DNA from 2 places in the Cloacibacillus sp. genome. Region 1 is predicted to be linked to the other one. Evidence: riboswitches for the same ligand, from Rfam matches in the RefSeq annotation. Region 1 holds a riboswitch; the other holds the start of a gene.
What was found. Region 1 has a riboswitch for molybdenum cofactor ahead of LIO98_RS12010 (response regulator). Riboswitches for the same ligand answer to the same signal wherever they lie in the genome.
Positions count from the first base shown of each region.

Region 1 (11,477 bases):
TGACCTGTGAGCGGCTGGCGGCGGCGGCGCCGCTGTTCGGAGCCTTCGCGGTGTCTGAGAGGACGAGCTTGATCTGCTCGGGAGCAAGTCCCAGCGGCTTCAGCGCCTCATGCGCCGTACCCACACAGCCGATATCTGCACCCTGTCCGTGGTCTTCCCAGGTGTTGTAGAGGATGACGCCGTCCTTCGTAAGCTCGATGTTGCTGGCCGCTTCGTCGGCGCCGTCGTCGTTTGAGTTGTAGATACCGATCGATACGCCTACGCCGTACTTCTTTTCATCCGTTGAGAGCTCCGCCGCCTTCTTCTTCATCTCTTCGTAGTAGGGGCGGGCCTTCTTCATCATCTCGGGAAGCGGGAATACTTCGGGCGCGTATCCCGAGGGGAACTGTCCGCGCGGATTCTCCGTAAACGGCTCCCACTCGAGGAGGTTCATCTCACGGAAGTCGAAGGGATCGATGCCGCACTTGTTGGCGAGCATGTCCATCGCCGTCTCGCAGCCCCAGTATGTCTGCGGTGCGCCGTAGGCGCGGAAGGCCGCGCTCCAGCGGTGGTTGCTCCAGCAGGTATAGCCGGTGGCGCGCATATTCTCATACGCGTAGGGCGAGAAGAAGAACTGTCCGCCCTTGTTCGTAAGGTCGTTGGCCGATTCGCTGAAGGGGCCGTGATCGACCCACCAGGTCTGCTCCGCTCCGACGAGCTTGCCGCTCTTGTCGGCGCCGACGCGGATGTGCATAAGGAACGGAGAACGCTTCGGTGTGCGGATATTATGCTCCTTCATGTTTATGCGCATGTAGACGGGACGTCCGCAGGCGATAAGGGCGATCGCGAGATAGGGTTCGTTGGTCGGGGCGACCTTATAACCGAAGGAGGCGCCCATGTTGTTCTGTATGACGCGGATCTTCGAGGGAGCCACGCCGATGCCGCGCGCGATCATCATCTGATGGCGGTAGACACAGACCGACTTTGAGGCGATCGTCAGTTTGCCCTCTTCGTCGTAGTAGGCATATCCGCAGTCGGGCTCGAGCACCATATGGGGCTGGCGTGAGCTGAGGAATTCGTCGTCAACGACATATTCGGCTTTGTCGAGATCATTCTTGGGATCGTCGCCCTTTGTGAATACGCGTTTGTTCCAGGCGTTGGGCATGCCATCGTAGCCTTCGATATCATCGTAGACCTTTATCGCGTCGGGAGCCATCGCCTGATAGATGTCGATGAGCTCGGGAAGCTGTTCATAGTCAACCTTGATCTTGGCGGCAGCTTCGCGGGCGTGGGCCTCCGTATCGGCGCAGACTATCGCGGCGACGTCGCCCCACTGGCGGATCTTGTCTCCCTCTTCGACCATGATGCGGCGCTCCCAGCCGTCCGTGAGGGCGGAGGCGCAGCCGACCTGGCCGCGGATACGGTTCGTACCCTTGACGTCTTTGTAGGTGACTACCTTGAATACGCCGGGCATCTTCTCGGCTTCGCTGACGTCGATCTTATTGACCTTCGCGTGGCGCACGCCTTCGACAGAATAGGGATAGGCGAAGAGGAACTCTTCGGGCAGCTTCAGACGGTCGTCATCGCCGAAATCCCAAAGGCCGGTCGCCTTGTAGACCGCGTTCGGACGCGGATAATCGGTGTTCCATACGGAATCTCCCGGCTTGTACATCTTCGCGAGGTCGCCGATCTTCTCTTCTCCGCGGATGATGGCGGCGGCCTTCATGACGGCGTCGACTATCTGCTTGTAGCCGGTGCAGCGGCAGGCCATCCAGTTCTTGCCGAACCACTCGCGAACCTCTTCGCGCGTCGGGTTCGGGTTCTGGTCGAGAAGAGCCTTACCGCAGGTAATGAATCCGGGGGTGCAGAAACCGCACTGGATAGCGCCGCAGACGATCATCGCCCACTGCAGGGCGTGGAGATTGTCGGGGGTGCCTATTCCCTCGATCGTCGTGATCTGCGAGAATTCGGGAACGTTCTTCCAGCGGGTGATACAGGCGCGGACCACCTTGCCGTTGAGTATTACGTTGCAGACGCCGCACTGACCGCAGTCGCAGCCCCGTTTTGTGCCCGTCATCTTCAGCTGGTCGCGAAGAACGGTGAGAAGCGTGACCTCGGGTTTGCCAATTACGCGCCTCGGTACGCCGTTGATGGTAAGATTCTTGACATGATAGCTTGACTGGACCTGTGCCTCTGTCATTTCCTTTGCCATTGAAAATCTCCTCTCTCGAAATGAATTTTTCCATATCCCATGCCATGCCATGCGGGAGCTCTGGAAATAAATAAGAAACCTTGACTGCATTTTCATCGAAAAGAGGAAGCGGTGTACATCGCCCGTTAACGCGGCAAATATATCCTTACCCCTTTCCAATTCGGATGCTCTGCGCATCCCGGGAGGCTTCGCGGTTTCCCGAAAAAGCCCTTGGAGCCTTTCGGCTCACTGGTCGCATCTCCATAGCGTTATTGCGTTAGGAAATGAAACTCGGGGTTGCAACTAAGTTGCAACTATTGTCTAAACTTTCTATACAAATCATACAAAAGTACACAATAATGAGCAATATTTAGGTAGAATATGAGACGTTATGCGCTATTTTGATTAATTTATGGATAATAAAATTTTTTCACAAGTAAGTTGCGAAAAGGCAAGAAAATGAACCGTCATCTGGCAAAAGTACAAAATTATCGGTTCACCGTCGTGAAACCACGATATTTGACCGCTGTCGATTAGTGATAATATCGCGCAACTTTCCCTTCAAAAAATATCTTCCTTATTTAAAGTATAAACGTTTCCGCACAGGCAGATTTTACCCCCCGAAGTATCTGCAGACGGGCCGTCGTAGAAAAATCTATCTACAACTATTAAACGCTGCCTGGGGTTATGGGCGGCGCAGCGGAGCGTCCGTCTTTTTGCGCCGACATAAATAACAGTGCGCGGCGGCGCTGTTTTTTACAAGCTGTTTTTAGGGATTTATCTATAAAAAAACAAAAGAGGGGAGCACATTCCCCCCTTCTATCTTTGTTATGTTTTTTTATTTAAATCTGAATCGGGCGCTACAGCAGCGCCATGCGGTAACGTTTCTCGGGACGGCCCACGCGGCGGTAGGCGTACTCGACGACGACACGTTCGCTCATGGTAAGGAACTCGAGGTAGCGGCGCGCGGTGGAGCGGGAGATGCCGAGATGCTCCCCGACCTCCTGCGCGGAGAAGGTCTCCTCGTTGCTCTTGAGAAATGATTCGATGTCGTTGAGACACTTGAGCTGGAGTCCTTTGGGGATCGAACGGTTGTTGGCCCACGACGGGTCGTGGCTCTTCATCGAGACGAGGGCGTCCAAGTCCTCCTGCTGCCACGGGTGCGTCCTGCCGGTTAGCGAATGGTGGTATATCTGGTAGTTTTTCAGCGCGGCGCGCAGGCAGTCGAAGGAAAAAGGCTTAACGAGAAATTCAAAGACGCCGGCACAGAGCGCCTTGCGCACAAGCTCGGGATTCTCGCCCGAGGAGACTACGATGTAGTCGGTGCGCGAGAAGGATTTACGAAGGTCGTCCAACCCTTCAGTCGCGCTGAAATCTCTGAGGAATAGGTCGAGCAGCACCAGGTCAACGTCGATGCAGCGCATCGCCTCAAACATCTGCGGCCCCGTGGAGACGCACTTTAGCAGAGTAAAAGCGCTGTCGTTGATGATGATATCGGAATAAAGTTTTTGAAGAAGTGGATCTGACTCTGCGATCAGGACTTTCAGGCTGCGCATTTTAACCTCTTCCTCCTCTCTAATCTCGTAGATTCGGTGCTCCGCAAAAAGATTAGGAAAAGGCCACCGCACAGGCCCGCGCCTGTGGTCTCTTTTCCCCTTTCCAAGAGGGAGGCACCTTCGTTTCCAAAGATACCCGTTGGTCGTGCTCCATAAGAATATTTTTCTTTGCAGGAGCTTTGACTCGGGGGTATTATTCATTTTTATTCATTTAAGATTATAACAAAGAGGTTGTTTTCGTCAAGGAGAGAGGCATATTTCTAAAAAACGGCGTCAGCAAACAGCGCTATTCCGCACTTGAACAAAGAGAAGCGGCAAAAGGCTAAATATCCTGTTGCAAAGTTTCTGCTCTTCAACTATTATTATATCGCACAATGCAATTTCATTCCATACATTGGAAATATGATATATTTTGGAGGCTGTCATGAAGGAAGATTCCGTACGTTCCGTAGAACGCGCCTTTTCGATCTTAAAGGCATTTACAAGAGATGATTATAAGCTGACACTCAGCGAACTCGCGGAGAGGATACAGCTTCCCGTGACGACGACGCTGCGCCTTGCCAGCACCTTGGAGAACCTCAATATGCTCCACCGCCACAGCGACCGCTGTTATTCGCTCGGCAACCAGCTCTATCTGCTCGGCAGCGTGGCGAAGGCCAATTTCCGCCCGCAGCAGATAATCTATCCCTATATGAAGCGGATGCGCGACGAGACGAAGGAGGCCGTTTCTCTTTACGGCGTCGTCGGCGAGGACCGCGCCTGCTTTGAGCATGTGGAAAGCCTGTTATCGATGCAGTGCGTGATGCGCGTAGGCGACCGCCTGCCGCTCTGGGTGGGCGCTGGCGGACGGGCGCTGCTCGCCTTTCTCGGCGAGGAGACCATCGAGCGTGAGATAAAGAATGCCCGCAAGATCACCGCGACGACTCTCTTCGAACCAGATAAGCTGCGGCTGGAGCTCTCAAATGTGCGTACCCTCGGTTATTCCCTGAGCTACGGGGACCGCGAAGAGGGAATCATCTCGGTCGCCGTCCCCATCTTCAACCGCCGCGGTGAACTTACCTTCTCGTTCTCGATCGCGGGACCGGCGCAGCGATTCACCGAGGAACAGGCGGTAAATCTCGTTCCGCAGATACAAAAGATGTGCAGAGAGGTCTCAACTCAGATATAATAGGGACGGGTACAGCAAAATACAAATCAGCTACCGCCGTTCCGCCTGCCCCGCAATAGGGAGCGGCGCACGGCGGCGCTCTAAGAAAGAGGGGCCGTCATCTATGACAAATCAAATCTGGAACCCGCAGGAATACAGGAAGAGCGCGGACTTCGTTCCCAAACTTGGGGAACCGGTGATAGAACTCCTTGAGCCAAAGGCGGGAGAGCGGATTTTAGATCTTGGCTGCGGCACGGGCATCCTGACGAAGAAGCTCACCGAAATGGGTTGCTCCGTAATCGGCACCGACTCGAGCCCCGAGATGGTGGCCGCCGCGCGTGAGCTCGGCGTTGAGGCCTTCCTGGCGGACGCGCAGATCTTGAAGATGGATGAAAAGTTCGACGCCGTCATGAGCAACGCCGCGATCCACTGGATGCCGGATCATTACGCCGTCGCGCGCCGCGTCTGGAACCTGCTGAAACCAGGCGGCCGCTTCGCCGCCGAGTGCGGCGGCGAGGGATGCGTTCGCATCATCCGCGAGGGGATGAAGATCGCCCTCATAAAGCGCGGCCTGGATTATAAGGCACGCAATCCATGGAAATATCCCGAACTCGGAGCCTTCTCGAAGATCCTGGAAAATCAGGGTTTTCAGGTAAAATTCATCGCCCGCATCGACCGCCCGACGCCGCTTCCCGCGGGACTTCGCGGCTGGCTGGAGGTATTCTCGGCAAGTCATACCGAGGGCTTCAGCGACGCGGAGCGGGAGGCCTTCTATAAGGAGGTCGAAGACTACTGCCGTCCGACGCTCTTCGATGAGAAGAAGGGCTGGACCGCCGACTACGTACGGCTGCGCTTCCTCGCGGTGAAACCGCAGGAATAGCCCCGAAACAGCGCGAATAATACAGTCTGAAAACCGACCGCCGCACTTTAGATATCTCTATTGCGCGGCGGCCTTTATCATAAAATGGCACTGGCCGGACTCGGCAGCATCAGTCCGCAGCGTACCTCCTTATTTTCATGCTTACTAAATTTTCATCTGATCAGTCATATAAATATCTATGAAATCAACAGCGCACTTCGGAAGCGCGGCGAGGTTCTTTGCGATCACTCCGAAGTTCGTCGTCGCGGGCGGCGTGCCTACACAGAAGATGTCGACCTTCTCCTTCAGCGAGAGATAATGGATATATCCGTCGGAGATCAGCGAGGGGCCCACACCCAGCTCCGTAAAGCGCAGCGCGTCCACTGTGCTCTGGGTCGTCATCTTGACCTTTGGGGAAAAGTTCTCATGCTCAAAAAAATCGTCGATGTAACTCCGGAAACGGCAGCTCTCATCCTGCAGCACAAAGGCCGCGCCGTCAAGGAGGTGTATATCGATCCACGGGAAGGGCAGCGGCTCTTTCATGGCCCCCTCCGCCGCCAGCCCCATCGCGGCCGGCGCGGCAAGAAGCGTATAGTTCTTGCCCAGCGTGCGATAGTCGACGCTTCCCGGGATGGAAGGTTCGGAGACAAAGCCGATATCGAGGCGGCCGTTCAATATACCGCTTTCGATATCCTTTGAGAGCTGCTGCGTTATGTTGAGCTCGATATCAGGATAACGTTCCCGAAAGCGTTCAATGTTCTGCGGGAGAAAATATTGCCGGTCGTTGCGGATCACACCGACACGGAGGCGGTTCTTCTGCATCGCGGCGATTCCCTCCATCTCGGCCCGCCACCGCTCCATCCTTTCGCTCACCTCCAGCGCGCAGGCATAACAGCGCTCGCCCGCGTATGTCGGGACCAGCCCTTTGTTCGTTCGCTCAAGAAGTTTCAGCCCCAGCCGCTTCTCAAGGGCGGCGACATATTTGCTCAGCGCGGGCTGGGATATGTGCAGCTCGGCGGCCGCCGCGGAAAAGCTCCTGTTGCGTATCACCGACAAAATATATTCAAACTCCCGTATCTCCACTATCTTACACCTCCTGTATAGCAGGAAACATAACTGTTTATCTATTATATATCCTATAACCTCAGGTTATGGGTTCCTTCCTTTTTGATATTTGCCGCTTGAAAACAACTGTGATAATTTAACTTCAATGCAGATAGTATTCGGGCCCGGATAGATTATCCTGTAAAAATATCTATGAGGAGGAAGTATCTATGCAAAAAAAATCTGCCGAAGAGCGTGGGTTTATGAAATTCATCGGCGGCGTGGAGCGGATAGGCAACCATCTGCCGCACCCATTTATGATGTTCGTATGGCTTATAGCCTTTGTAATCCTCATCTCCGTGATCTGCGAATGGCTCGGCGTATCCGCCTCATATACGAAGGTAACGGAGGGCGCGTCGCCCGAAACGATCACCATCAAAGCCAAGAGCCTGCTCAACAAAGAAAATATCCGTTTCTTCTTCCTTAATTTCCAGAACATATTCTTTGATTTCTCCCCGCTGCGCGCGGTGATCCCGCTGCTGATGGCCATCGGCGTCTGCGAACAGTCCGGCCTGATGGAGACATTCATCAAACGTACCATCCTCAAGGCCCCGCAGTGGGCGGTCGTAGCGATCCTCACCTTCGTCGCCATCAACGCCAACCTCGCCTCCGACGCGGGAATAATCGCCGCGGCGGCGGTCGGCGGAGCGGTCTATCAGGCGATGGGCAAGAACCCCTGGATCGGCGTATCCATCGCCTACGCCGCGGGCAACGCCGGCTTTGGAGCGAACTTCCTCATCGCGAGCCAGGACCTCGTCGTCAACGGCATCACCATGGCGGTCACGCAGGAGCTGGGTCTCAGCGCGCCGGCCCATCTGCTGATGAACTGGTACTTCCTCTCCGCCGCGGTCATCGTCCTTACAGCGGTGACGGTCCTCGTCACTAAATACTGCACAGTGCCGCACATCGCCGCCGACGGGCTGCCCATTGACATCCCCCGCAAAGAGTGCGGCGAGACGATAACCCCGCTGCAGGTCAAAGGACTCCGTCACGCGGGGCTGGCGCTCCTCTTCTGGCTGGCCGTCATTCTGCTCCTCACGCTGCCGGCCGACGCCATACTGCGCGCCGACAACGGCGCCCTGCTGCCCCGCTCTCCCTTCCTCAGCGGCATAATATTCACCCTCTTCATGGCCTTCCTTCTTCCCGGCGTGGCCTACGGGAGAACCGTCGGTACGATCACAAACTCAAAGGACGTCCCCGTCATGATGGGTACGGCGCTCAAGCAGAACATCATGCTCATCGTCATCGCCCTCACCGCCTCCATCTTCATCAAGCTCTTCAACCTCTCGAATCTTCCGACGATCGTCGGCTTCAAGGGCGCGGAACTCATCAACCAGGCCAACCTCACCGGCTATCCGACACTCGTCATCATCGTCTGCCTGACCGCCTTCTTCAACCTCTTCATCGGTTCGGCAAACGCCAAGTGGCTCATGCTCGCGCCGATATACATCCCAATGTTCACGGCGGTCGGCTTCTCGCCGGCGATGGTGACGGCGGCATACCGCTGCGGCGACTCCTGCACAAACCCGATAGCGCCGCTGTCGACAATGCTCGTGGTAGCAATCGCTCTCTTTGAGCGTTTCAACGTCGATCCCGGCAAAAAGGAGGTAGGCATAGGCACGGTGATCGCCTATTCGCTGCCCTACACGATATTCTTTTTCTTTGCCTTCCTCGCGATGCTCGCCTGCTTCTACTTCTTCAATATACCGCTCGGCCCCGGAGCCGGAGTGTTCATGTAAAGTAAAAGAGAGGGAGATATAATGGACAGATTCACACTGGTAAAGATAAAATCCGCCGATCCATTCGAGAGGGGGCTGCAGTACGGCGCTCAGGCGGCGGCGCAGATCCTCGGAGGCATTGAGAACTACAAAAAGCATTTCCTCGCGAGAAACCTCTCCTGGGAAGAGATCGGCAGACGTTCCGCGCAGTACCTGCCGCTGCTTGAAAAAGAGTGCCCCGCGGAGCTCACGGAGGCGCGCGGCGTAGCGCAGGGCGCTGGCGTGGAGCTAGGCGACGTGATGGCCCTCAACTGCCGCTATGAGCTGCTCAAGGACAAGCCGAAGGAGTGCACCAGCGCCTCGGTGCTCACGGAGGCGACCGGCGGAGATAAGGTCTTCCTGGCGCAGAACTGGGACTACCGCCCCTGGGTGATGGACAACGCGGTGATAATTTCCATCGACAACTGCGAGGGGACAAAAATATTGGGCATCGCGGAGGCGGGACAGCTGGTAAGAAACGGCTTCAACAGCCACGGCGTCGGAATCTGCGCCAACAACCTCACCTCGACGCTCGACGGCGGCGATCCGGGCATCCCCGTGACCTTCCTGCGCCGCCGGGTGCTCAACTCGAAAAACTTCAAAGAGGCGGAGAGGCTGATATACGAGGGCAAGAGAAGCGTCTCCTGCAACTACATGCTCGCCTCGGGCGAGGACATTGCGACGGATCTTGAGACGACCCCCAAAAAGGTCTTCCGTGTGGAACCGGAAAAGGGTATCGTCACACACGCCAACCACTTTGTCGCCGGCGCGGAATACTGCACGGCCCATGACAATAAATTCAGAGACAAAATGCTCAGAAGGCTTCTTCTGGAGAACCACGGACACATTACAAAGGAAGATATCTTTCAGGCCCTCTCCAACCACGAGACCTTCCCCGGAGCCGCCGACACCTACCCGCAGGCGGACTGCATCGAGGCGCTCTGCACCCATCTGCCAAAGGGCGAGCTGGACCCCAACGGCGTATGGCAGACGATCGCCTCGGTAGTCTACGACCTACGCGCCGGCAGCGCCTACATCTGCAAAGGCACACCCTGCTGCGGGGAATATGTTAGGTATGACCTTTAGATAAAAGGCCAGGCTAAAAAACTTTTACCTACTTCGTGTATCCATCCCATATACAAAAGGATAGAGAGCTGTTTTCACCGCTCTCTATCCTTTTTGTAATCTTTATAAGTGAATGGGCAGAAAAAATCCCGCGGATAACCGCGGGATTCTCACTCTATTCTGATTTGTTAGAAGGGTATTCTTAGAAACCTTCCTGCGCGTTTCTCGCGATTATCTCTTCCTGCTGGTAGTTGTCGAGGTCCACGAAGTAGTCGCTGTAGCCGGCGACGCGGACCAGGAGACCGCGGTATTTGTCGGGATTCGTCTGCGCGTCGCGCAGCGTATCTTCGTCGACGACGTTGAACTGGATGTGGTGCCCGCCGAGCTTGAAGTATGAGCGGATAAGGTTCTTGACGCCCTCGATCCCCTCTTCTCCCGCGAGCACGGAGGGCAGGAAGCGCTGGTTGAGGAGCGTTCCGCCTGATTTGACCTGGTCCATCTTCGCGAGGGACTTGGCAACCGCCGTCGGCCCGTTTCTATCGGCGCCGTGGCTCGGCGAGGTGCCGTCGGACTCGGGCATGCCGCTGAAGCGTCCGTTGGGGGTCGCCGCGAGCTTCTGACCAAAGTAGTTGTGGCAGGTCGTGGAGAGCATATTAAGGTGGTAGGTCGGCCCAAGGATGCTGTGCTTGCCGTCGATGTTGTTGAAGAGGCTGTTGTAAACCATCTTCATCAGGTCATCGGCATAGTCGTCGTCGTTGCCGAAGAAGGGCGTCTTGTTCCAGAGGGTGAGGCGCATCTCCTCATGGCCCTCCCAGTTGGCCTTCATCGCCTCGACCACCTGCTGCAGCGTGTAGGTGCCGTCGTCATAGACGTGCTTTTTGATCGCGGAGAGGCTGTCGGTGATGGTGCCGATGCCGCAGCACTGGATGTAGTCGCTGTTGTAGCGCGGACCGCCGTTGTAGTAGTCTTTGCCCTTCTGGATGCAGTCGCGGATGACGCATGAGAGGTAGGTGGCCGCCATGTTCGTCGCGTACTGGTAGCGGAGGTAGTTGTCGACGCCGATCTTGGTCTCTATCGCGTAGGCCATCTGCTTTTCAAAGGCCGCGTAGAGGTCGTCGAATGTCTTGAACTCCGAAAGCTCGCCGGTCTTGATGCTCACCTGTTTGCCGGTGAGAAGGTCGACTCCGTTGGAGAGGGCGTATTCAAGGAGCTTCGGCACGTTGAGATAGCCGTGAAGCAGGTAGGCTTCCTTACCCGCGCAGCCGGTCTCGATGCAGCCGCTGGTGCCGCCTTCGCGAGCGTCTTCAAGGGTCTTGCCTACGCGCATCTGCTCCTGAATGACCATGTCGGCGTTGAACATCGAGGGATAGCCCATGCCGTTGCGGAATACTCTGGCCGCGGCGCGGAGCACGTTGTCCGGCGTGCGCTCGCTGACCTGAATGTTGCCCTGCGGCTGGAGGAGGCGCAGCTCGTCAAAAATCTCCAGGCAGATGTAGGTGACTTCACTTGAGCCGTCGGTGCCGTCTCTCCTGAGTCCCGCGAGGTTGATGTTTGTAAAATCGTTGTATGTGCCGCTCTCCTTCGCCGTGACGCCGACCTTCGGAGGCGCGGGGGTGTTGTTGACTTTGATCCAGAGGCAGGAGAGAAGCTCCTTCGCCTCGTCGCGCGTGAGAGAGCCGTCTGCGATACCCTTCGCGTAGAAGGGGGCGAGGTGCTGGTCAAGATGACCGGGGCTCATGGCGTCCCAGCCGTTCAGCTCGGTTATCGTTCCGAGGTGGACGAACCAGTACATCTGCACCGCCTCCCAGAAGTTGCCGGG
Region 1 covers NZ_JAJBUX010000095.1:11,377-22,853, forward strand. Annotated here, with positions in the region: gene LIO98_RS12005 (molybdopterin-dependent aldehyde oxidoreductase) at 1-2,191, opposite strand, end outside; molybdenum cofactor riboswitch at 2,324-2,479, opposite strand; gene LIO98_RS12010 (response regulator) at 3,031-3,726, opposite strand; molybdenum cofactor riboswitch at 3,807-3,928, opposite strand; gene LIO98_RS12015 (IclR family transcriptional regulator) at 4,151-4,894, shown strand; gene LIO98_RS12020 (methyltransferase domain-containing protein) at 4,998-5,753, shown strand; gene LIO98_RS12025 (LysR family transcriptional regulator) at 5,898-6,815, opposite strand; gene LIO98_RS12030 (AbgT family transporter) at 7,007-8,575, shown strand; gene LIO98_RS12035 (C45 family peptidase) at 8,597-9,679, shown strand; gene hypD (trans-4-hydroxy-L-proline dehydratase) at 9,861-11,477, opposite strand, start outside.

Region 2 (11,477 bases), on a different contig from region 1:
CTGGTATGTGATGAGAAAGGAGAGAACTTTAAGCAGCGTCGATTTGCCGCTGCCGTTGGGTCCGACGAGGCCGGTTATTCCCGAGCTCCGAATGGAGAGCTCCGCGATATCGAGGGAGAGTGGCCCCTTCCCGTAGCGTTGTTTCAGGTCTCGTATTTCATAAAGCAGTGAGCTCATCTCAGACGTTCCTCCGTAAAGATAAGGGAGGCGGAGAATCTTCCGCCCCCCTTTCGATTATTTTACTATAAATTTATTTGCCGTGCTTTTTGTTCCATTCGTCGGAGTTTGGGAAGAAGAGCGGTTCGCCGTACTGCTTCACCTTGAAGTCCTTGATTATCGTCTGCGCTTCGTCGCCGCAGACCCAGTCGACGAATTTCACGACGTCGGCGTTATTCACCTGCGGGAAGCGTTTCGGGTTTACCTCGATCGCCGCGATGAGGTTCAGCAGGATCGGGTCGCCCTCTACGAGCGGGATTATCTTGAGCCCCTTCTTCTTTGTGAGGTAGGTGGCCCTGTCCATGATAGTGTAGGCGCCGCGCCGGTTGGTGAAGTCGGTGGTCGGGCCGTTGCCGAGCTTGCCGAGTGAGAATACCGTGTACCATTCGTCCTTTTCGCCGTCGGGAGCGATCCCCGCCGCCTTCCAGACGTTCATCTCCGCGACGTGCGTACCGGACATGTCCCCGCGGCTGATGAAGGGGGCCTTGGCCGCGGCGATCTTTTTAAGCGCCTCGGCGGCGGATTTCATGCCCTTGATGCCCGCGGGGTCCTCCTGAGGGCCGAGAATGATAAAGTCGTTGTACATAAAGTCCCTGCGGTTCTGTCCGTAGCCCTCGGCGATAAACTGCTCCTCGAGGGCGCGCGCGTGCACGACGACCATATCGAAGTTTCCGCTTTTGGCCTTGTTGAGTGTCGCGCCGGTCCCCGCCTTTTCGATGACAAAGTCGGTGCCGGTCTTCGCCTTGTATGTCTCGGCAAGAAGCGGGATGATGCCCGCGTCGACGGGGCCGATTGTGCTCGACAGCTTTATCGTGCCGGCGAAGGCGGGCGAACATATGAGAAGAGCGGCGAGCGCGATGGCAAATTTTTTCATGATCTCAGTTACACCGTCCATATTCAGTATTTTTTATTTGTCTGGTCTTAGTTTTGCGTCCTGCGGCGCAGGAATGTCAGAGAGATGTTGAGTATCAGGGATATGAGGATGAGGATAACGCCGAGGGCGATGCCGAGGGCAAAGTCGCCTTTGCCGGTCTCCAAAGTGATGGCCGTGGTTATCGTGCACGTGTGCCATTTGATGTTGCCGCCGAGCATCATCGCGGAGCCGACTTCACCGACGATGCGGCCAAAGGCCGTCAGCGCGGCGACAAGGACGAGAAAGCGGGCCTCCCACAGGCTCGTCATCGCAAGCTTCGCGCCCGAGGCTCCCAACGTCATCAGCGTCTGGCGCAGGCGGTTGTCAAGCCCCTCGATCGCCGTCGCCGTATAGGCGACCACGATCGGCGTCCCGAGGATGATCTGCCCGATGGCCATGCCCTCAATCGTAAAGAGCAGGTCCCAGCCGCCAAGCGGACCGCGCCGCGAGATAAAGGCGTAGACGAGCAGGCCGATGACCACGGTCGGCAGCGCGAGCAGCGTGTCTACCACGGTACGGACGCAGCGTTTGCCGGGGAAATCAAAGTACCCGAGAAGGAAGCCGAGAGGCAGCCCGATGAGCAGTATACCCCCCATCGAAACCGCCGTCAGCTGCAGCGTGGTGACAAGGATGTTCATAGTCTCCTCGTCCATTGAGAAGAGGAGACTGAAAGCCTGTATGAATCCGTCCGCTATGAAATCCATCGAATCAGTCCCTGTTTTTAGTTCCGCATAAAAGGGGCGGACGCTTCAGCATTTTCATCCGGCGTCCGCCCTATGTACTGGCTCTGTTAAGCTGTTAGTGGCCCGCGCGAATCTCGGCTTCGGGGAAGAAGAGCTGCTTTCCCTCGACCTTGAAGTCCGCGATATCCTTCTGGACCTTTGAAGAGGTGATCCAGTCGATGTATTTGAGCGCGAGGTCGTATTTGACGTTCGAGTGCTTCAGGGGGCTCACCGCCATGACGCTGTATTTGTTGAGGAGCTCGGGGTCGCCCTCGCAGATGATCACGAGGCCCGGCTTGCCTTTGAGTCCGGCGTCATATTTGATGAAGGTTCCGCGGTCGGTGAGGGTGTAGCCCTTCTGCTCGTCGGCAATGTTGATCGTCTTGAGCATTCCCTGACCCGTCTGCACGTACCACTTCGCCTTGTCGAAATCCTTCACGCCGGCGGCCTTGAGGATCTTAAGTTCGGCGGAATGGGTGCCCGATTTGTCGGCGCGGCTGACGAGAGGCTGCTGTTTTTTCGCTATCGTGGCAAAGGCCTCGGTAACGGGCTTGCCCTTTACGCCCGCGGGATCGTTCGCGGGGCCGATGAGCACGAAGTCGTTATACATGACCTTGCGGCGGTTGGAACCGGCGCCTTCGGCCATAAATTTGTCCTCTGCCGCGGGGTCGTGGGTGAGAACGACGTCAACGTCGCCGTTACGTCCGTACTCAAGGGCTTTGCCGGTACCGACGGATACCCACTGGATCTCAATGCCGGTATCCTTAAGAAGGATGGGGGCGAGGTAGTCGAGCAGGCCTGTGTTGTCGGTGCTTGTCGTGGTCGCCATCCGGAGCACGGGAGCCTTTGCCGTCGCGAGCGAGCCAAAGGCCAGCAGGCAGACGACGAGAAGTAACGCGATAATGGAGCCTTTCTTGTTGATACGCATGGGTTAGAAACCCTCCTCGTGAGATTTGTGTTGCATTACAACCGATATTCAAAACCCGCGGGACGGAGGATAAAAGATTGGAGGCGGCAAGCCTCGGAGATCCCCTTTCCACAACGGGAGACGGTTCCGTTTCCAGAACCGCCCTAACGACTGGCCTCCATGACCGCACGGCCGCAGGAGAGGCAGTTTCAGGGACGTATGCAGGCAAACATACGCGGTAACACCTGGCGGATAAAATCCGCACCGCCGCTATTGTACACTATTTCCGGTTATTATTTCAACAAATAAATCAAGGGAAAACAAGGGGTGTTGGGGTCACCCCTTGCTTAAGTGGAGATTGTGTGTTTTTTAAGCTATCGGCGACAAAATAAACGGGCCGTACCCCCTTGTATAGAGTACGGCCCGTAACATAAGCAACAGCCGTTCTCCTTTCCAAAGGGAGGCTGTCTCGTTTCCAAAACAACCCTGACGGCCTGATAACCATAGATATTTTCCTTAGGTACGCAGGCTCGGAGAACCATATTTATTTTATCATCGGTACTATGGTACAATAAGGAGGATAAAAAGACAAGTCTTTCGTTCATAATTACGTAAAATTTTTTGAAATAATAAAGAGGCGATAGACATGGCGACACTGCACATACCACCCAACATTCCGAAACCGACGCTTCAGGAGATAAGGGAGTGCCCGATCATCAAGCACTTTGACGACCTCGGAATATGGTTCGGCATCAACCCGCCCTGCATCGACGCCAGGGATATGGTGCTGCATATTTCCGACACACCCTACACCATCTATCCCTATCTGCGGCGCGTGCTGCGACGCCTCCATCCCGCCTGGATAGTTCACACGGGTGACTTCGTAGACAATATCAAACTTGAGAAGCGCCCCGGAATGCTTGACCTCTATCAAAAGCGGATAAAGAATTTCCTTTCCATCTTTGAGGAGGAGGACTACGGAGCGATCCTCGTCACTGGAAATCACGACCACGTCCCGACGCTGCTCGAAGAGCCGCACAGCGAGTCGGTGCAGGTATGGACCAGCCCCGGACGATTTTCGCTGGGACAGTTCAGCTTCCGGGCGGGACACACCTATAAAGATGTGAGCGGCGACCCGGCGCAATATAACCTTTACGGACATAACCTCGAATACGCCTCGGGCTGCACGGAGGAGGGGCGTATGTACCTTAACGGACTACAGTCGATGTACCTGATCCACATCTATACCGGAGAGGTGATCTCCATCCCCTACCCTCCGGGGACGGACAACGCACGGCTCCAGCGCAAAAAGGTCTCGTTGTAAATCTATCACGGAGGAGGCAGGACAAAATGATATCGCTGGTAAGGACAGGCCCCGAAAGCATCGCGATCAAACTTTCCTCGGAGGTCTCGGAGATACGCCACAAGCTTGGAGCTTGGGGGACGCTGATCTCGCTCGACGCCGAGAGCGCTCTGAGGAAATACGGGCCGACGCGGAGACTCGTCTTTCTCACCGCACGCTCCGAGGAGGGCGGCCCGCTGTATGAGACCTATGTCTCGGAAAATCCGCTCGAGCTTCTCCTTACGACGCTGATTAACAGCCGTATGACGGGCGGCGTGGACAGCGTCAGCATGATGCCCGGTTATATAATGATGCGTCTCATGGGAAACCTTGAACGCGGCATCAGCGCGATACAGCGGGACATCGGCGGCGAGATCATCGACCGCGACCCCATCTTCCGTCCCGACATCCCTGGCACCTCCTCAATAATATACTTTACGCCAAAATCCCTCGCTAAGAGCATCCCCGTTGAGGACATCTATAAAAGGGCGCTGCTCATCCATACCCGTTCAAAGGGGGCGATCGTCCAGTACCTCTCCGTACACGGCATAGAATACCTCGGAGACTCGCTCGGCACCCCCGACTGGAACGATGTTGAAATAAAAATATGCGACTCCGACGGTCTCTTCGACCTCCACCGCCAAAGGCTGCTCACCGTGACCCAGGGAATGCAGATAGGGATCGTGCTCAAGGAAAAATGGGAGCGGGAACAGGCGCTGACGCGGCGGACGATCCCCGTCTACATGATGAAGCTCTATACGCCGGTGGATATCCAGACGATAAAGAAACTCGCGATGGGACTTGAATACAACGACCGGGGACAGCGATTCGTGGACTTTGACGTCTATCACGGGGACCGCAAGATCTCGGCCTTCACGGAGCTTGAAAAAAATCCCGGCAGGACGCGCAACGAGATAGGCATCATGAACCGTAACGAGATACTGAAAAACATCGACATCGATTCGATAAACGAACTGATAAGGCTTGAGGCCGAGATAGACAGACAGAGGAAACGTCCCGTGGGCGCAAAAGTGGATGCTTAAATATCGATATATTAGATATTTAATAGCTGTATTTTAATAATTTTCGCCTCAAAAAGAGATTCTTTTCGAGGCGAAAATTTTTTGTCTCTCCACTGGATTAGAATCGTTAATTTTTTTGTTACGATAATTTCTAAATAAGGACTAATATTAAATTTTAAGGACGAAATCAACCTAAAAAAACAACTTACACCCTCCCTCTATCAAAAAATAATTTTAATTTGATTAAAAATTTGACCGTTGATATTTCAATTCTTTTATTATTGTAATATATTTTAAAATATGGTAAACTAAAATAACATTGTAATCGCAGTTTTTAATTATTTAAATTTTAATTATTAAATGAAAGGATACGGCGCCTTAACATGAGTATTAACTATGTTATGGCGCGGCAGGAAATACTATTAATTTTATTATCACATTATAGAAAGCGAGGTTTATGGCATGGCTGAAATCAAAAAAGGCGGAGAACAATTCTCAAGCCGCTGGGGACTTTTATGTACAATTCTCGGTATGGCGGTAGGCACCGGAAATATCTGGCGCTTCCCGCGTGAGGTTGCCTCCAATAACGGCGGAGCTTTCATTCTTATCTGCTTCTTTGCCCTGTTTGTCTGGGCTGTACCGCTTATCTGCGCCGAATCCGTCTTCGGAAAAAAGACGAGGATGGCGAACGCGGGAGCTTTCAAAGCGCTTTTGGGAGAGAAATACGCCTGGGTCGGCGCATTTTGCGCGATGGTATGTATCATGCTCGGATGCTACTACGTCGTCGTCCTTGGCTGGGTATCAAAATATTTAGTTCTGATCTTCACGGGATTCCTTGACGCCGTCCGGGACGGCGGGACTGATTTCGCCACGCAGTTCTTCTCCGGCTTCGCGACGACGCCCCCAGCTTATGAGGCCTGGTGCTGGTTCGCCTTCGCCATCGCGCTCTCCGCGGTAATCATCTTCCGCGGCATTCAGGGCGGCATCGAGACGGCGAACAAGATCATGATCCCCGCCGTATTCGTACTGCTCGCGGTCCTTCTCGTGCGTGTCGTGCTCCTGCCGGGAGCCTGGAAGGGCTTTGAATATATGTTCCACGTCGACCCCAAGGACTTCTTAAACCCAAGGATCTGGCTCGCGGCCTTTACGCAGGCGGCCTGGTCCTCTGGAGCCGGCTGGGGCATGTTCCACGTCTACTACGTCTACGCGGCAAAGGACGAGGACATCGAACTCAACTCCTTCACGGTAACCTTCGGCGATATGGTCGCCGCCATGCTCGCCGGTATGGTCGTCCTGCCCGCGGTCTACGCCCTTTCACCGGACCCCGAGGCGGTCATGAAGGCCGGCGCGAACGGACTCACCTTCGTCCACCTGACAAACCTCTTCGCCCACACATCGGGCGGATTCGTTATGGCGGTGCTCTTCTTCCTCGCCCTCTTCTCAGCGGCGCTCTCTTCTGTCATCGCGATGCTTGAGACAGGCACTCGCAACCTGATCGACATGGGCTTCTCCCGCGTCAAGGCGACGATGTGCGTCGCGATCTTCTTCCTGTTCGTCGGCTCCTTCTCGGCGCTCGACAACCGGGTATTTGAGAATCAGGACATGGTCTGGGGCGTCGGGCTGCTCGTCGTCGGGCTCATCTACTCGCTGGCCTCGCTTAAGTACGGCGTGGATAAGCTCTGGGAAGAGGACATCATGCCCTGCTCCGACATTCACGTAAAGTGGATGTGGAGCTGCATCAAGTTCTTCCCCTTTGAGTTCGCCTTCGTCTGGGGCTGGTGGATGTGGGACGCCGCTTAGTGGTATCCGGGAGAGTGGTACAAGTTTTGGCCGATCACTACGTACCAGTACACCCCAGGCTCGATGGTCGTAGAATGGGGCATTATCGCGATAATCTGCTTCCTGCTGAACGGGGTCATCTCCAAACGTCTCGTCCACTCCAATAAGATCGATTAAAGGCACCGAGGTAAAGGAGGACTTTTCAATGTGGCAGGCTAATATGATTCTTTGTGTCGCTATCGGGTTTGGCTGCTTCGCCTGGGCCATCAAAAAAACAATGAGCGCCGAAAGCAAGAAGCGCAAGTAAGACATTTCCCACTCATGGGAGGAGGGGCGCGCGGCATGCCCCTTCTCCCTCTTTTTGTATCCCCCCAGCCACAATTTGCCTTAAATGACTTGTAAAATCTCCAAACTATCGTAATATACTTACCAGATTTAGAATCAAGTCCCGAAAGGACGGAGATCCATTTTGCGCATTGTGCTTGTCGGAGCGGGCGAAGTCGGATACAGCGTAGCCAAAAATTTATCGTCGGACGGACATAATATCATCATCATCGAAGACAGCGAGGAACGGGCCGAAAGGGCTGAGAACTCTCTTGACGTAATGGTGATCAGGGGCAACGGCGCCCGTCCGAGCGTGCTCGCAAAGGCCGGGATAAGGGAGGGCAGCTCCGATATCTCGATGCTCATCGCCTGTACCAATAAGGACGAGGTCAACCTCATGGCCTGCTGGATAGCGAAGAGGATGGGCGTGCCTCACGTCATCGCGCGCGCCGTAGGCTTGGAGTTCACGGACAATGAGAGCTGGGCGAAGGATCTCGGCATCGATATGCTAATCTCGCCGGAACGCTCCGTCGCGAAGGAGATAGAGGAGCTGCTCGAGGTACGTTCCGCTATACACGCGAACGAGATCGCCGGAGGGCGCGCGGGGATTTATGTCTTCCGCATCGCGCAGGACTCCCCCCTCAAGGGGCTTCAACTTTATGAAATACGTAAAAATAATCCGAATATGATCATGCTCGTCGTATGCATCAGGCGCGGGGAGCACTCGTTCGTCCCCAAGGCGATGGACGTATTGCAGGCGGGAGACCTCTGTTATACCATGTGCTACCGCTCGATAGTCTTCGATATAGAGCGGCTCTTTCAGCCCTCCAAATCAAAACGCCTCAAGCGGGTCTTCATCGTCGGCGCAGGAAAGGTCGGCTACCAGACCGCGGCGAGGCTCATATCCCATATCCGCGGCATCGAGGTGCGCCTTGTCGACGAGGACCGCGCCAAGTGCGAAAAACTCTCCCGCGAACTGCCGGAGGTGATGGTGCTCTGCGCAAACGGTTCGGACACGGAGTTCCTGCTCTCCGAGGGCATCGCGGAGGCCGACGGCTACGTGGCGGCGACGGAGCACGACGAGACGAACCTCATGCTTTCGGTACTCGCGAAAACCCTCGGCGTATCCAAGAGCATCGCGGTGGTGCGCCGGTCAAATTATCTTGAAATGACGAACCATATACCGGTCGACGCGATCGTCAACCGCAACCAGACGCTCGCCGACGTCATCACGCGCAGCGTCCGTTACCCCGGCTCTTCGAGGGTGCTGACGGTGCTCGAGGAGATCAGCGCCGAGGCCGTTGAGATAACGCTGTCCAAAGACTCGCCCGCCAACGGCATGAGCCTCATCGACCTGAAGATGCCGCCCGGCTCGCTGATCGGACTGCTGGAGCGCGGAAGCGAAATGCTGATCCCTACCGGCGAAACGGTCCTCGAAGCCGGCGACAAGGTGGTCGTATTCGGCACTGCTGCCGTTATGGACACGGCCATGCGTCCCTTCGGAGAGGACAACTCTTGAATTACAGGATCGTCGCGCGTTTTCTGTCAATACTTATACTGACGATAACCGCTTCGATGGCCTTTCCGCTGGCCTGGGCGCTGAAGGACGGCAGCGACGATATTCACGCCTTCCTGCTCTCCGTGCTGACCGGGCTGGCGATGGCGGCGGTGCTGCACATAGCGGGGCGCAGCTCCTCAAAGGACGAACTGGGGACGCGCGAGGCAATCGCCGGCGTCGCCTTCGCCTGGGTGGTAGCCTCTCTACAGGGCTGCATGCCCTATATGCTCGGCGGATATATTCCCGCCTTCACCGACGCCTACTTTGAGGCGATGTCCGGATTTACGACAACAGGAGCCACCGTCCTGCGGAATGTCGAGGTGATACCGCGTGGCATTCTCATGTGGCGCGCGCAGACACAGTGGCTCGGCGGCATGGGGATCGTCGTCCTCGTAATCGCGATGCTGCCGCTCTTCGGCATCAACATGACCCAGCTCTTCAAGGCCGAAAGCCCAGGTCCCAGCCTCGAAAAGACAAGTCCCCGGATCACCGATATGGCGATGATGCTGTGGAAGGTCTATATGGGGCTGACCGTCGTCGGCATCGTCCTGCTGGTCCTCGGAGGAATGTCGGTCTATAACGCCACCGCCCATATCTTCGCCGCCGTATCGACGGGGGGATTCTCCACCCATAACGCCAGCGTCGCCTTTTACAATTCCGCATATATTGATTATATTCTCACGCTTATAATGTTTCTCTCCGGCGCAAACTTCAACCTCCACCTCGCGGCCATTCGCGGCGGAAGCCTGCGCCCCTACCGCGACTCGGAGTTCCGCTTCTACACTGTGGTAGTAGGGTCCTCCATTCTGATGATCTGCGCCGTACTGCTCTGGAAGGGAATATACGGCAGCTTTGCCGACGCCCTGCGCTACGCCTCCTTCCAGGTGGTCAGCATCATCACCACGACCGGCTTCGCCACCGCGGACTACGCGCTGTGGCCGATATTCACACAGCTCCTTCTGCTCTTTCTCATGCTAGTGGGTGGCTGCGCGGGGTCGACCGCGGGAGCGATCAAGTGCGTGCGTTTTCAGGTCGTCCTCAAAGGAGCCGCCGCGGAGCTCAAAAAAATGGTCCATCCCAACGCGGTCGTCGCGATCTTTCAGGGACGCGGTACGGCAAGCCCCTCGATGGTCACCTCCTCGGCCTGCTTCATCACCATCTATTTCCTAATATGGGGAGCCTCATCGCTTGCCGTCAGCTTAAACGGCAACGATATCGTAACCTCGATAAGCGCCGTGGCGGCCACGCTGAGCAACGTCGGTCCCGGATTGGCGGAGGTCGGCCCCGTCTGCAACTTCGCCGGACAGAGCGCCTTCGCGAAATGGGTCTACACCTTCGACATGCTCTGCGGACGACTTGAACTATATACGGTGCTCCTCCTCTTCACCAAAGATATCTGGAAGAAGTAACGTAAAAAAGGCCTATTTTTATCCACAAAGTTAGTCACACTATCACTAGTGTTTTGTGGATAAGATGTCAATATATATAGTGTATTTTACCTTCCAAAACGGCAGTTTTATGTTATTATAAATAAAGGCTGCGTAAAAAACGCGCCTGCCAATTAAAACTATGTTTTTATCTCGGAGGTCTGTCATCATGATCATAAAGCCAGCTTTCAGCCCCTCAGCCAAAGATATTTTACGCGACCGTTACCTGTGGCGCGACGAGAACAGAAACCCTATAGAGAAACCGGAGCAGATGCTTGAACGGGTCGCCAAACATGTCGCGGGCGCGGAATCAAGTCTTGCCATGCAGTATAAATGGGCGGACGAGTTCTATGACGTGATGGCGGAACTTCTCTTTCTGCCCAACAGCCCCACCCTCATGAACTCGGGACGCCCCGCGCCGCACGGACAGCTCGCGGCCTGCTTCGTCATCGGTGTGGAAGATTCTATGGAGGGCATCTGCGAGGCTCTGCGCAAGCAGATGCTGATACACAAGAGCGGCGGCGGCACCGGCTTCAACTTCTCGAAGCTCCGCAGCGAGGGCGCGAAGGTCAACAGCACCAACGGACGCGCCTCCGGCCCCGTATCCTTCATGGGACTCTTCGACAAGGCGACGGAGACGGTCCAGCAGGGCGGCATGCGCCGCGGCGCCAACATGGGTATTCTCAATATCGACCACCCCGATATTCGTAAGTTCATCCACTGCAAGGACAAGGACGGGACGATAACGAACTTCAACATCTCCGTCGGCGTCTTTGACGATTTCATGGAAAAGGTCAACAGCGACCCACGGGGCGAGGAGGCGGCGCTGCTTGCGGAGATAGCCGATTCGGCCTGGCGCACGGGCGATCCGGGGATAATCTTCCTTGACGCGATAAACCGCGGCAACACCACGCCCAACCTCGGAGAGCTCACCAGCACAAACCCCTGCGGCGAGTCCCCGCTCTACCCGAACGAGGCCTGCAACCTCGGTTCGATAAATATCGCCAAGATGGTAAAAGAGGGCGCCTTTGACTATGAACTGCTGGGCGAGGTTTCCGCGGTGGCGACGCGCTTCCTCGACGACGTCATCGACGTCAACCACTACCCGCTGCCTGAGATCGCCGAGGCGGTGAAGCTGACGCGCAAGATAGGGCTCGGAGTCATGGGCTGGGCCGACCTGCTCTTCCAGCTCCATATTCCTTATGACAGCAAAGAGGCCTACGAGCTCGCGGAAAACATCATGCGGACGATCCAGCAGAGGGCGCAC
Region 2 covers NZ_JAJBUX010000118.1:97,927-109,403, reverse strand. Annotated here, with positions in the region: gene LIO98_RS14735 (energy-coupling factor ABC transporter ATP-binding protein) at 1-177, opposite strand, end outside; gene LIO98_RS14730 (substrate-binding domain-containing protein) at 251-1,111, opposite strand; gene LIO98_RS14725 (ABC transporter permease) at 1,138-1,833, opposite strand; gene LIO98_RS14720 (substrate-binding domain-containing protein) at 1,928-2,779, opposite strand; molybdenum cofactor riboswitch at 2,865-2,985, opposite strand; molybdenum cofactor riboswitch at 3,189-3,306, opposite strand; gene LIO98_RS14715 (metallophosphoesterase) at 3,405-4,082, shown strand; gene LIO98_RS14710 (hypothetical protein) at 4,109-5,143, shown strand; gene LIO98_RS14705 (sodium-dependent transporter) at 5,585-6,922, shown strand; gene trkA (Trk system potassium transporter TrkA) at 7,380-8,744, shown strand; gene LIO98_RS14695 (potassium transporter TrkG) at 8,741-10,192, shown strand; gene LIO98_RS14690 (adenosylcobalamin-dependent ribonucleoside-diphosphate reductase) at 10,380-11,477, shown strand, end outside.
Region 2: another riboswitch for molybdenum cofactor. It lies ahead of LIO98_RS14720 (substrate-binding domain-containing protein); the one in region 1 lies ahead of LIO98_RS12010 (response regulator).